DNA from 4 places in the Alteromonas sp. 4NH20-0056 genome. Region 1 is predicted to be linked to each of the others. Evidence: predicted binding sites of a transcription regulator. Region 1 holds the regulator's gene; each other region holds the start of a gene.
The links. The regulator sigma-54, encoded in region 1, starts transcription at its own class of promoters, with help from an activator protein. The targets are predictions, from matches to a motif close to GTTGGCACGNNNNTNGNNT.

Region 1 (3,172 bases):
TACATGATTGTTGGCTTAGTGCCTCTTGATAAGGGGCTCATTACGATTGATGATGCAGAACTTACGCATCAACCTATGCATGAGCGCGCTCGTCAAGGCATTGGCTATTTACCTCAAGAAGCGTCTATCTTTAGAAAGCTTACTGTGCATGAAAATATTATGGCCATCTTGCAAACCCGTAAAGATTTAAATGCAGAGCAGCAAGAACAAGAAGCCGATGCGCTACTTGATGAATTTAATATTAACCATATACGTAATAGTGCAGGCATGAGTCTTTCGGGTGGCGAACGTCGTCGTGTTGAGATTGCACGGGCGTTAGCAGCCAACCCGCAATTTATTTTGCTTGATGAACCATTTGCTGGTGTTGATCCTATATCAGTTAATGATATAAAGAAGATTATCCAGCATTTGCGAGATAGAGGAATTGGGATCTTAATAACGGACCATAACGTCCGCGAAACCTTGGATGTTTGCGAGAAAGCCTACATCGTAAGCCATGGTGAATTAATCGCCCAAGGCACCGCGGAACAAGTTTTGAGTAATCAAAAAGTAAGGGATGTATACCTAGGCGAGCAATTCAGGCTATAGTTAATAGTAAGTCGCAAGCGATTTAGCTATTTTCGCACTCGGTATACGCATAACAGAGCATAAAATAAGACGTAGATGAAACCATCTTTACAGCTAAAATTTAGTCAACAACTTACTATGACTCCACAGCTTCAGCAGGCCATTAAGCTTCTGCAGCTGTCTACGCTTGACCTTCAACAAGAAATTCAAGAAGCGTTGGACTCAAATCCGCTTTTAGAAGTTGAGGACGGTTCCGATGAACCTCAAGCTGAGCGCAACAATATTGACGGAGACGATTCGCGTTTAGACGCGGCACCTTCAGCATCAAGCGATACTATCGAGTCTGGTGATGCACTGGAAAAAAATGATTTGCCCGACGAGCTTCCTATTGATAGTACATGGGATGAATACTATTCGGCGTCGTCTGCCCCCGCACCTGGCCCATCAAATAACGATGATGATTTTATTTTCCAAGGCGAAACGACAGATGACATTCAAGAGCATTTGTCGTGGCAAATGCGCTTAACCCATTTTTCAGATACTGACCGTGCTATTGCCATGGCCATTATCGATTCTATAGACGAGTCAGGCTACCTGACCACGTCGTTGGAAGACATATTAGAAGCCATTAAAAGCGAAGATATTGAAGAACAGGTAGAGATGGATGAAATTGAGTGCGTGCTAAAACGTATTCAAATGTTCGACCCTATTGGTTCTGGCTCCCGTAGCCCTCAAGAATGCTTGATGGTTCAGCTGCGTCAATTTTCTGAAGACACACCATGGCTAGAAGAAGCAAAGCAACTTATCGAAGAATACTCTGACTTACTAAGCAGTAAAGACTACCGCACACTCATGCGTAAGAGTCGCTTAAAAGAAGACCAACTTCGAGAAGCCATGCGCCTACTGCAAACGCTAAACCCTCGCCCAGGCAGTGCACTTAAAACGAAAGAACCCGAGTACGTTATTCCTGACGTGTCAGTTATGAAAAAGAACGGACGTTGGGTGGTGGAACTGAATCCAGACAGCCTGCCTAAGCTTAGTGTTAATCAGCAGTACGCGGCAATGAGTAGAAGCTCCAAGAACAGTAGCGACTCACAGTTTATTCGTTCTCACATGCAAGAAGCTAAATGGTTCATCAAAAGTTTAGAGTCTCGAAATGAGACGCTAATGAAAGTTGCTAATTGTATCGTTCAGCAACAAATGGGCTTTTTTGAACATGGTCCAGAAATGATGAAACCAATGGTGTTAAATGATGTCGCAGAGATGGTGGATATGCATGAATCAACCATTTCTCGCGTTACAACACAAAAGTATATGCATACCCCCCGTGGTATTTACGAATTAAAGTATTTTTTCTCAAGCCACGTTGCCACGGAATCAGGTGGAGAGTGCTCTTCAACCGCTATCCGTGCATTGATTAAAAAGCTTGTTGCGGCCGAGACGCCGAGCAAGCCTTTGAGTGATAGCAAGATTGCTCAATTGTTGGCCGAGCAGGGCATAAAGGTCGCTCGGCGGACGATAGCAAAATACCGGGAATCTTTGTCGATTCCACCGTCGAACCAACGCAAGAGCCTTATTTAACGGGCTTAAAAAACATAAGGAAGACGAAATATGCAAATCAACCTAACGGGTCATCATGTTGAAATCACCGATTCTTTGCGTAATTATGTCGATACGAAGTTCACTAAACTTGAGCGTCACTTTGATCACATTTCTAATGTGCATGTCATCCTGAACGTTGAAAAACTAAGTCAAAAAGCAGAAGCAACAATGCATTTGAGCGGTGCTGAAGTATTTGCATCCTCAGAGAATACAGACATGTATGCGGCGATAGACAGCATGGTCGATAAACTCGACAGGCAGGTCATCAAGCATAAGGAAAAACTCAAAAAACATTAGTAGTAAAGCATGGACATACAAGCCATCGTAAGTCTGGACCGCACCGAGTGTGCGGTTCAGTGCAATAGCAAAAAGAGAATTCTCGAAATCATTAGCGACATTGCCGCGAATAACAACGAGGATATTGATCAGGCAGAAGCCCTTGCTAGCCTACTTGCTAGAGAGCGCATGGGAAGTACAGGAATTGGCAACGGCATTGCCCTGCCCCATGGCCGCCTACCGGGGTTATCTAGTGTTATCGCCATTGTGGTCACTAGCATTCCCGCTATCGATTTTGACGCCATTGACGAAAAGCCCGTTGATATATTTTTTGCATTATTTGTCCCTGAGGAGCAAACACAAGGTCACTTACAAACCTTGGCAACCGTTGCTCGCAAGCTAAGCGACAAAGACACACTAAAAGCCATTAGACGCGCAACTACTCGTGACGATATTATTACCGCACTTGGGTAAATCACTGTTATTTAAAGGGAGAAAATGAATGAAGCTGATTATTATCAGTGGTCGTTCTGGGTCAGGAAAATCAGTGGCGCTGCGTGCGTTGGAAGATTTAGGCTATTATTGTGTAGACAATATCCCTGTTAACCTCCTTCCTACTCTCACTCACACGGTCGTTGATGAATACGACCAAGTTGCAGTGAGTATTGATGTAAGAAATCTGCCAAAAGATCCTAACGAGCTCGTCGAAATTCTGGACTACCTGCCC
Region 2 (3,172 bases), 310 kb from region 1:
TCCATGCTGACATCGGCTTGCGCGGTATAGTTACCAATGCCTAATACGGGTATAAGGATGGCATCTATCTTTTCTAGGTACTCCTGTTCCCGTTGACGCTCTATTTCATATTCTTTTCTAGCACGCGAGCTTAGTGAGTCTTGAGAGCCTGAATTAAGTAGTCTGCCATTACTGTCTGTAACAGTAACCTTTGAAGGCTCCATGTTCTGTACTGCTGAAGCCACAATATCAACAACCGCATCGACTTCTTCACCAGAAATAACTGCACCGCGTTTCGCCGTTAATACAATAGTGGCAGATGCCTTCTTTTCTCGCCTTGCAAATACGTTTTCCTTCGGCATTGCCAGTAGAACTCGTGCTTTTTGGATACTTGACATGTCTTCGATGGTAGACGCAATTTGTTTTTCTCTAGCGTGCTTTAGCCTTTCCATTTCGACACGTTGACTAACACCAAAGCCCATGTCTTGCATGATGATGTCTGAACCAGTGTCTGAAGTATTAGTGAGGCCTTGTCGTGTCATACCTAAGCGAACGTTTTGAAATTCATCACTGCGAACGTATACCGTATTGCCTTCTAATCGGTATTCAATTTGATTAGCATCCATGTAATCAAGCGTTTCAATAAGCTCTTGGGTCTCCATTTTTGCCAGCGGCCTAAAGTCGGGCTCTTGTGCCCACAAAAAAATGAAGATTGCGATGACAACGCAAATTACCAGAACGACAACCAGCGCCATTTGACGCATCATTTCCGCACTGCCGATCGAGTCCATAAAACCGGATTTATTTTCGGGTTCTGAATCGGCGTTCATGTTTTGATCTGGAACGCTTAAATTAGTGCCTGTTGCTTCAGCCATGACTTACTCCAACTACACCGGCATGTTCATAATTTGCTTGTAAGCTTCAAGAACCTTGTTTCTTACTTGCACGGTAGCCTCGAATGCAATTCCAGACTTTTCTTTTGTTAACATAACTTCAGCAAGACTCAGAGAAGGGTCTCCCATCTCAAAGCGCTGTTGTGCATCTTTCGACGCGAGCTGCATGGTGTTAACCCCATCTACCGCGTGCTTTAGCATGGTAGCGAAATCACTTGCCGAAGTGTTGATTTCACTTAATGGTTGGGGTTCATTAACTTGAAGGCGCGTTTGTCCAATCATATTCTGCATATCTTGGTACAAACTGTTGGCTTTAATGTCCATAACCACTCCTGTAAATGTCATCGCTGTGGCAGCCAAAGGATGACGTAGTCGTTTTTTCTTAATAGTAAGCATGGCACTGCAAACACCACGCCAACTTTAAAATCCGTTTATTTTCATAAACTTAGAGAGGGCGGCAAAAAGTTGCCAATATTATGACGGGGAAATTGGAGGCTGACGGGAGTCAACAGATAAAAAACGCCGCAAGTGCGGTAGCTAAGCTTGCGGCGGTAACGCTACATAAATTGTTTCTCTTACACTAAGGTTATGCAGGAACCTCGATGCCGTCATCACGCATCCGCGCGAGTTTATAACGCAACGTACGAGGGCTTATTCCCAGTTTTTCCGCAACATCTTTGCGCTTACCGTTACACGACACCAATGTATCTAATATTATTTGATGTTCTTGATAACGAAGTTCTGATCCCAATTTGCTCGAATCATCATGTTCGTTGACGACTTCGGGCTCTTCCTTAAATGCCGTATCAATCATTAAATCGGTGGCATCTATCTCGCCGTTTTCACATAAGATGAGCGCACGTTGAACGACATTCTCTAATTCTCGAACATTCCCAGGCCACGCATATTGCGTAAGTTTGCTTCGCGCCGATGCACTCAACCTAACGGATGACATACCTTGTGATGTCGCATGGCGCATAATAAGGTGCTCTGCTAAAGGCACAACGTCACCAGGGCGTTTGTGAAGTGGTTGCCACTCGATTGGAAACACATTCAGTCGATAATACAAATCTTCTCTAAATGAGCCAGCATCGACCGCTTTACGAAGGTCACGATTACTTGTCGCAATGACACGCACATCTAGTTTGACGGTTTTTCTACCGCCCAATCGTTCAACTTCGCGTTCTTGAAGAACACGCAGCAACTTAGCTTGAAGCGCTAGATCCATTTCCGTTATTTCATCAAGCAACAGCGTGCCGCCCTGCGCTTGTTCAAACTTGCCAGGACATGCCTGAATAGCGCCTGTAAATGCCCCTTTCTCGTAACCAAACAGCGTAGCCTCGAGCATGTTCTCAGGAATTGCTGCGCAATTGATAGCCACAAAAGGCGCTTTGCTTCGCTGCGATTGGTCGTGAATATAGCGCGACAATACTTCTTTACCAGAACCGCTAGGGCCCAAGACCATTACCGTCGCTTCCGACTTGGCGACCTTCCTAGACAGTTCAAGTAATTGTAGACTTGAAGGGTCTGCTACGATGGGTGTACGCGACTCTATTTTTTGCGCGGGCGCATAACGACCGACAAGGTTAAGCAATACTTCTGGCGCAAACGGTTTCGATAAATAGTCAGTGGCGCCATCACGCATAGCTTGCACAGCATCATCTATAGTGGCGTATGCCGTCATTAACAAAACGGGAAGCTGAGGGTATTTTGCTTTAATGTTTTTAAGCAGCGTTAACCCACTCATTTCTGCCATTTGAATATCACTTACCACAAGATCAATTTTTCTGCCTGACAGCACCATTAGCGCGGCTTCAGCACTATCTGCATCCACCACGTCGTAATCACCTAGAAGCAAGGTATCGAATAACGCCTCTCGCAAACCTGCATCATCTTCTACGATAAGAATTGTTGTACGTGCCATGTTTATCTCCTGTTGATTACGCTACGTTCGACTGCATATTGAACGCTGCATCATCACGACTACCATCACAAGGTAAGGTAATGGTGAACCGCGCACCTGACTGTGGAATATTAGTTACTTTGAGCTCACCGCTGTGAGCGGTGACAACCGATTTAACAACGGCTAACCCCAATCCTGTTCCATGTGTTTTGGTGGTAAAGAACGGCTCAAAAATTTTATCTTTTATTGTATTTGGTACACCCGGCCCATTATCGTCGACTGACAGCGTGATGTGTCCATCGATAACATCTGCTTTAAGCGAAATCGCATACCCCTTTGGCGTAACCTGACTTGCGTTATGGATAAGGTTTAGCACCGCGCCCTGAAGGGCAGTAAG
Region 3 (3,172 bases), on a different contig from region 1:
AGTACACGCCACGTTTCGGGTGGTTGTTACTACATAAATGAAGTGTTGTGTTACTGCACGCGCCCCCAATAATGTTAACTAAGGCGGCAACGACGTCCTCAATATGAACTAAGTTTACTTGCTTATTTCCTGCTTCCAGTGATTTACCTGACAGCGAGTTAACCGGGTGGCGATCAGGCCCCACTAAGCCTGCTAGTCGTAGAATGTTATAATGTTCAATCGTCGCTGCAATATGCTGTTCTAAGTCTACATGGGCCTTAGCAGAAGCGGTTTCAGGCATGACGGCTGATGTTTCTTTTACTTCGCGGCTTACGGCATCTCCATAGACCGAGGTGGTGCTGATGAATACAACCTTTGCAACACCGGCTAGCTTTGCATCGTCGATGAGCTTTTTCATATGCCGTGTAAAGTCATCAAGCTGGGTATTGCGTCTGCCGGGTGGAATGTTAAGGACCAGCGTTGCGCCCTTCAAAGCATGCAGTAAAGCCTCACTGTCTTCGCCAAGTGAAAAACGTATGCCTTGAATACCCTTGCTTTTAAGTGTTAGTAATTTTTCATCGCTTCGCGTTGTGGCCGTAAGCGTGCTGGTAGGTAACAGTGATGCTGCTAAATGGCGGCCAAGCCATCCATACCCACATATCACAACGTTGTTTGACATAAGCAAGCCTCTTTGAAAAAAATGCGTTTGAACAATATGTGACGTTAAGCATACCATTAATAATCAAAGTGATATGCAAACACAAAAAAGCGAGGCTATGCCTCGCTTTATATTACATTGTCATGGCGCCCATTTTCACAAGGCTACATTTTCATTTCTGAACCGTCGATGTCTAAAAGGTTTAATGAATCTAACCCCGGAATATTTGCGGCCATTTTTGATTCTGCATAATCGGCTTGTTGCAAGACCTCACACAGTGCGTGACCTTTTTCTTCAAGCGACGCGGCCTGAGTCTCAATTCTATGTTCGATTGTCTCGCCAAAACGCTCCATTTTTTGTTCGAATGCATCCATATCGCCGCCTTCCCACAACATTTGTGTGCCAAGTGCAACGAGGATATGCCCCATCGATTTAGCCACTAATGACTCAATTTCTTCTTCAAATTCTGCTTCCCAGCTTTCATCAAACCAGCCCGGCTCATCAAAGCGTGTTGAATCTACATAAATATCGCCGTTCTCGTCATAAAACGAATGGTTTAGCTTGTCGTTTAACGATGCAAATAGAGTATCAAAATCATCAGTGATCCCAGAGTCTGCCCCAAGCAACTCACCGAACACCTCAGTAACGGCGAGGCTAGCGATGGCTAAACCTTCGCTTGCAATGTTCAATGTCATCGGGATCGCGGTGTCGATATTGTCATAATAGGTCGATACCCACGCTTGTTGATCGCGGTCCAAATCAGCTCGTTCGCCATTAATGGTAAGCGTATGGTTTTCATCAATCGAAAACGAACCGCCATTACTCATGTCGACGGTGAGTAAACCATGGTGATATTGAATATTACCATCAAGTTCCATGTCACAACTTGTATCATGCGCAAAAGCCGAAGGTGCAAGCAGTGCGGTAGTTACTGCCAGTGGAAGAAGTTGCTTTGCTTTCATTTTGAATATCCTTTTAACGATGCCATTAGGCTACATTCTTTATATTCTGTGCGGCGTACCAAACACCTTCATCATGAGGATGTGCTCCGTCACAGATTTGTAATTAGTATTGATATAGCAACCCTAATGCCAAAATAGAAAAATCATAAAATACAATGATTTAATTATTTTGGTGACGATGTGGTTAATGTGGCTTTCTAAAAAATTGGTTAAAAATTTAACTTAGTAGTGAATTTGACGAAGATCAATAAGTCGTTAATGTCATGCCCAAAGATTAAATTAAACGAGATTGAGCATGTTCAAAAACTTTTAATTCGTGCATAATACGCCCAGAAATTTTAAGGGGTTAAGAGAATGACTGATTGGATTAACGCACTAACATTTGGTGTTGCACTTCTCGCCTTCGCTCTGGGGCTTAGCAGCATTATTATGGGCTTTTTAACAACTGAAACCGGTCCTAAAGGTATGCAGGAAAAAGTGGAATATGGCTTTTTCGGTGTGACAGGCTTAGTCGTTTGCTTAGTGATGGGTTATGCATTGGCATAACGGCATTTACGTGCATGACATAAAAAAACCGGCTTTCTATTAGCCGGTTTTTTTGTATCTGAAATTAGCCCTATGAGTTACTGTGACTCTTGATTCGCTGTATTCACCGAAGCAGTGTACTGCTTAGATAGCAGCGCGATGTGTCCATCTCGTTGGTAAGCGTTTAAATCAAATAGCGATAGCATTGCCATAACATGATCAAATATGTCCGCCTGTACTTTCTCATATACTACCCAGTCTTTCTGTGCACTGAAGCAATATAATTCAAGCGGTAACCCAAGTTCGTTAGGCGGTAGTTGCCTAACCATCAGCGTTAAATCTTGATTAATATCGGGGTGTTTACGAAGGTAAGCTTCTAGGTAAGCGCGAAACGTACCGATGTTTGTAAGACGTCTGCTGTTTAGTAAGTCTGACTCATCTATTGAGCTATCTTGGTGATAGGCCCTTAAGTCACGCTTTTTCTTCTCAATATAGTCTTTAATGTAGCGGATGTTTGAAAATCGGTTCAGCATTTCGTTGTCACATAGCTTAATACTATGAATATCGATATAGACAGCGCGTTTTATTCTTCGCCCCCCAGATTCCTGCATACCGCGCCAATTTTTAACCGCCTCTGTGGTTAAGCTGTAAGTAGGCAACGTAGAAATAGTCTTATCCCAGTTTTGTACTTTTACGTTGGTAAGTCCAATCTCTAGAATTTCACCGTCTACCTCATATTTGGGCATGCTTATCCAATCACCAGTATTAAACATGCGGTTCGCGGCAATTTGAATACCTGCAACAAACCCCAGTATGGTATCGCGAAAAATAAGCAGCAATACCGCAGCGATGGCAGTTAGCCCGGATACAAGTATAAGGGGGCTTCTATCAACAATAAGTGAAATACTGAATAAAATAGTAAGAATGGCGACCGTGAGCTTCGCAACTTGAATGAAGCCTGTTATTGGCGCACGTCTCGAAAACGCCGACGCGTTATAAACATCCTCTATGGTACTTAATAGGGCAAAAATACCTAGTAAGCCGCTGT
Region 4 (3,172 bases), on a different contig from region 1:
TCAATATACTTATTCCTCCCCCGTATTAGACAACCACAGGTGAGAGTGTCACACTTAACGGTATTGATTTGGCTTGTTTAGAGAATGATGCAAATAGTAATCACCTCCACGTTATCTATTGATGATAGCGAAATTGAAATGAATGCAATGCGAGCGCAGGGCGCTGGTGGGCAAAACGTGAACAAAGTGAGCAGTGCCATTCACTTGCGTTTTGATATTAATGGGTCTTCGTTGCCAGATACACTGAAGGCTTCATTGTTAGCGCTAAATGATAAGCGCATTACCAGTGAAGGGGTTTTTGTAATGAAAGCCCAAAATTTTCGCACTCAAGAGCAAAATCGAGATGATGCGATTCAGCGGCTTGTTGAATGGATTGCGGCGGCGGCTAAAAAGCCGAAACCTCGACGTCCTACTAGGATGAGCCGAGCAGTAAAAGCCCGTCGTGGAGAAGCAAAAAAGCTACAAAGCCAGCAAAAGAGTCTAAGAAGAAAAGTGGAATTTTAACCATTTTTACACTAAAGTATAACGCTCATATATGTCATTTCGCGAAACTAACGGAAAATTCTAATAATAAAGAATACGTTTCGTGCTCATGCTAATAACAGGATTTAAAGGAAGCATTTTCTAAATGACGCGTTCAGATATAATTCCTATGGTGCTTTTCGCTGCCATCGTTGTGTCTTTGGGTATTAATACGCCCCAAGCTGCCGACGAGATAATCGCGCGCCTATTCGGCAACGATATTTCTAACAGCGAGCTTCAGCCAGAACAAGGCGATGTTGATCGGTTTCAAACAATACTTAGCGATATGTCTGAAAAAGATGTGCGCCAGATGTTGGTTCAACGCGCCTTAAGTGAGAAAATTACAGAATCGGTATTAGCTGATTTTGCGTCAAAAAACAGCATAGAGCCCGATGCAGCCGAGGTTGAGTCTGCTTATTCCGCTATCAAAGTGTGGACAGCCGAGCTTACTGGCAATTCTGAATATTCTCGTGAAGAAATTGATGCTTATCGACGCGCAATGGCAAACGCAATGGCGAAAAGTTGGAAAACATCAAAGGCGCTCTATGAAACATATGGTGGCGATGTGGTTGTGCGTCAAGATAATCCTCTTACACCAGTAGGCGCTTATAAAGTGTTACTTGAGCAATACAACGAACAAGGCGACTTCGCCATTTTTGACCCTAAATTGAAAGCGGCTTTTTGGGAGTCGGTAAGTTTGCAATATGCCAACACTATTCCGTATGAAAATATTAATTTCACTGCACCGTGGTGGGAGCAAAGCGCTGGTTTAAGTGAATACCGTTGATTATGAAAAGCACAAAGCCCCGAATCGAGACTCTGTGCTTATGGGCGTAGCTAATAAGTAATCTTAGTTCAGATACTCATCAACTTCTTTCTCTGCTTCTTCACGGCTTTTGCCATAGGCTTGTTGAATCTTGCCAACAAGCTCTTCACGGCGGCCATCGATAACGTCCATATCATCGTCAGTTAGTTTGCCCCACTTCTGTTGAACTTTCCCTTTCATTTCCTTCCAGTTACCTTCAATACGATCACTGTTCATTATGCTCTCCTTAATAATGGTTAATAAAAATGTCATTGCTTCGTACATACTGAAGCAATCGCCATTCCAGTTATAAGTTTATGTTTTTATAGTGTATTTTTATTATGGAGGCGCACATTGCTACAGTCTTTGTGTATGAATTACATAATAATGAAAGCTTTTCGCACGCTACAGAAAGCGCTTAAGGCAAGAAGAAGGTAATGTTAAAAAGAAGGGACTGTTTTTTGGGCAAAAGAAAAGGGGCTATAAGCCCCTTAAAAAACACAATATCACTTGGAAAACACATTTAAACACCATGAATACGCACACTCAACGACTTCATGTATAAGTAAGATAGCAATTTATGAAAAAGGTTCCGCGTTTTTTAAGATAATTGGGTAATTTTTTTTATACCTATTCTTTTGGTGTTTTATTCGTGTTTATCAGCGTAATGGTAACCAATATCGCGAAGACGGAAATAAGGATGCTAGCTACGAGAAAAGGAGAACTAATATCGAATTGATAAAGTGTTGCGGCGAGGGGAGGGCCCACGATATAGCCCATGGCAGGTGTTGCCGTGATAAGCCCGGTAATAGAGGCTTGTTTTTCTTCAGTACAGTAGCTAGTTGCTGTAGCAGTAAGCGATGGGTAGGCCATTCCCATACCAATTCCCATGCAGAACATAGCAATATATAAGGTCGCTATTTGTTGGTGGGTGTACATCAGCATGTAAGCTACCGCTAAAAGCGGAAGGGCGACTTTGATCATTTTTTCTGGTGAGAAGCGAGCGCGTTGCACAAGTAATAGTTGCACGCTAAGTGATGCGACGGCACTTATCATCATTGCCGTACCAACCTGCTGAGCTGCTTCTACCGTGCTCTTGCCATAAAAATCGATGAAGAAGAACCCAAGGGTCTGTTGCATCATTGCCATAGCGCAAAAAACGCCAGCACAAGAGCCCACAAGAAGTAGCGGAACCATGCTGTGATGAATGTTTTTTTTGCTCAACGTTATTTTGTTCTCTGCTAGTGCAGGTGGCGCTATAGCGGGAAGCTTTATCCATACTATAACCAATGCAGTTAATGTAAGTATCACAATGCTGAATAACGGTGTGAGAAGCCCAAATCCAACAAGTAAACCTGCGTATGCTGGCCCGACAATTTGCCCCACGTTACTGGCCGAGGTTACTTTACTAATTGCGCTCACACGTTCTTGTTGTGTACTTATTGCAATGGCATAGCCTACCGCAGAGGGGGGAGTCGCAGACATAATGGTTGACTGCATGCTGCGGCTAATCAGTAAAGCAAGGAATAGCGAAGTGCCCGTTATTAGTCCGGAGAAACCCATTTGCCATGCGCTTGCAAAAAAGAAGGTTCCCATGCTGTAGCCGAATAAGCCCACCATAAGGATACGCTTAAAGCCTGCTCGCTTGGCTACTTTACTCCATACGCTAGTGCCAAGCGCAAATATAAAGGCAGAGCTAGACATGATAATAGCAATATGAAATTCAGATAATCCCGCTTCTCTTCCCATGGATGGCAAGGTGGTAAGCATAACGCTTTGGCCAATAGCCGTGGCTAATAATGCGCAGAACAAAATACGAAATGTAGCCGAAGACGCGTGGTGTGG

Region 2: the regulator sigma-54 is predicted to act here: its motif matches at 1,273-1,291, upstream of fliE (flagellar hook-basal body complex protein FliE).
Region 3: the regulator sigma-54 is predicted to act here: its motif matches at 1,715-1,733, upstream of AC27EZ_RS16120 (DUF2884 family protein).
Region 4: the regulator sigma-54 is predicted to act here: its motif matches at 1,617-1,635, upstream of AC27EZ_RS09855 (CsbD family protein).

The regions. Positions count from the first base shown of each region.
Region 1 is NZ_BAAJLS010000001.1:620,569-623,740, forward strand. It holds gene lptB (LPS export ABC transporter ATP-binding protein) at 1-588, shown strand, start outside; gene AC27EZ_RS02770 (RNA polymerase factor sigma-54) at 664-2,148, shown strand; gene hpf (ribosome hibernation promoting factor) at 2,179-2,466, shown strand; gene ptsN (PTS IIA-like nitrogen regulatory protein PtsN) at 2,476-2,919, shown strand; gene rapZ (RNase adapter RapZ) at 2,948-3,172, shown strand, end outside.
Region 2 is NZ_BAAJLS010000001.1:313,878-317,049, forward strand. It holds gene fliF (flagellar basal-body MS-ring/collar protein FliF) at 1-854, opposite strand, end outside; gene fliE (flagellar hook-basal body complex protein FliE) at 867-1,196, opposite strand; gene AC27EZ_RS01455 (sigma-54-dependent transcriptional regulator) at 1,459-2,796, opposite strand; gene AC27EZ_RS01460 (sensor histidine kinase) at 2,813-3,172, opposite strand, start outside.
Region 3 is NZ_BAAJLS010000011.1:95,887-99,058, forward strand. It holds gene AC27EZ_RS16115 (NAD(P)H-binding protein) at 1-658, opposite strand, end outside; gene AC27EZ_RS16120 (DUF2884 family protein) at 802-1,599, opposite strand; gene AC27EZ_RS16125 (hypothetical protein) at 1,954-2,145, shown strand; gene AC27EZ_RS16130 (mechanosensitive ion channel family protein) at 2,223-3,172, opposite strand, start outside.
Region 4 is NZ_BAAJLS010000004.1:270,152-273,323, forward strand. It holds gene AC27EZ_RS09840 (alpha/beta fold hydrolase) at 1-4, opposite strand, end outside; gene arfB (alternative ribosome rescue aminoacyl-tRNA hydrolase ArfB) at 85-504, shown strand; gene AC27EZ_RS09850 (hypothetical protein) at 629-1,309, shown strand; gene AC27EZ_RS09855 (CsbD family protein) at 1,373-1,564, opposite strand; gene AC27EZ_RS09860 (MFS transporter) at 1,958-3,172, opposite strand, start outside.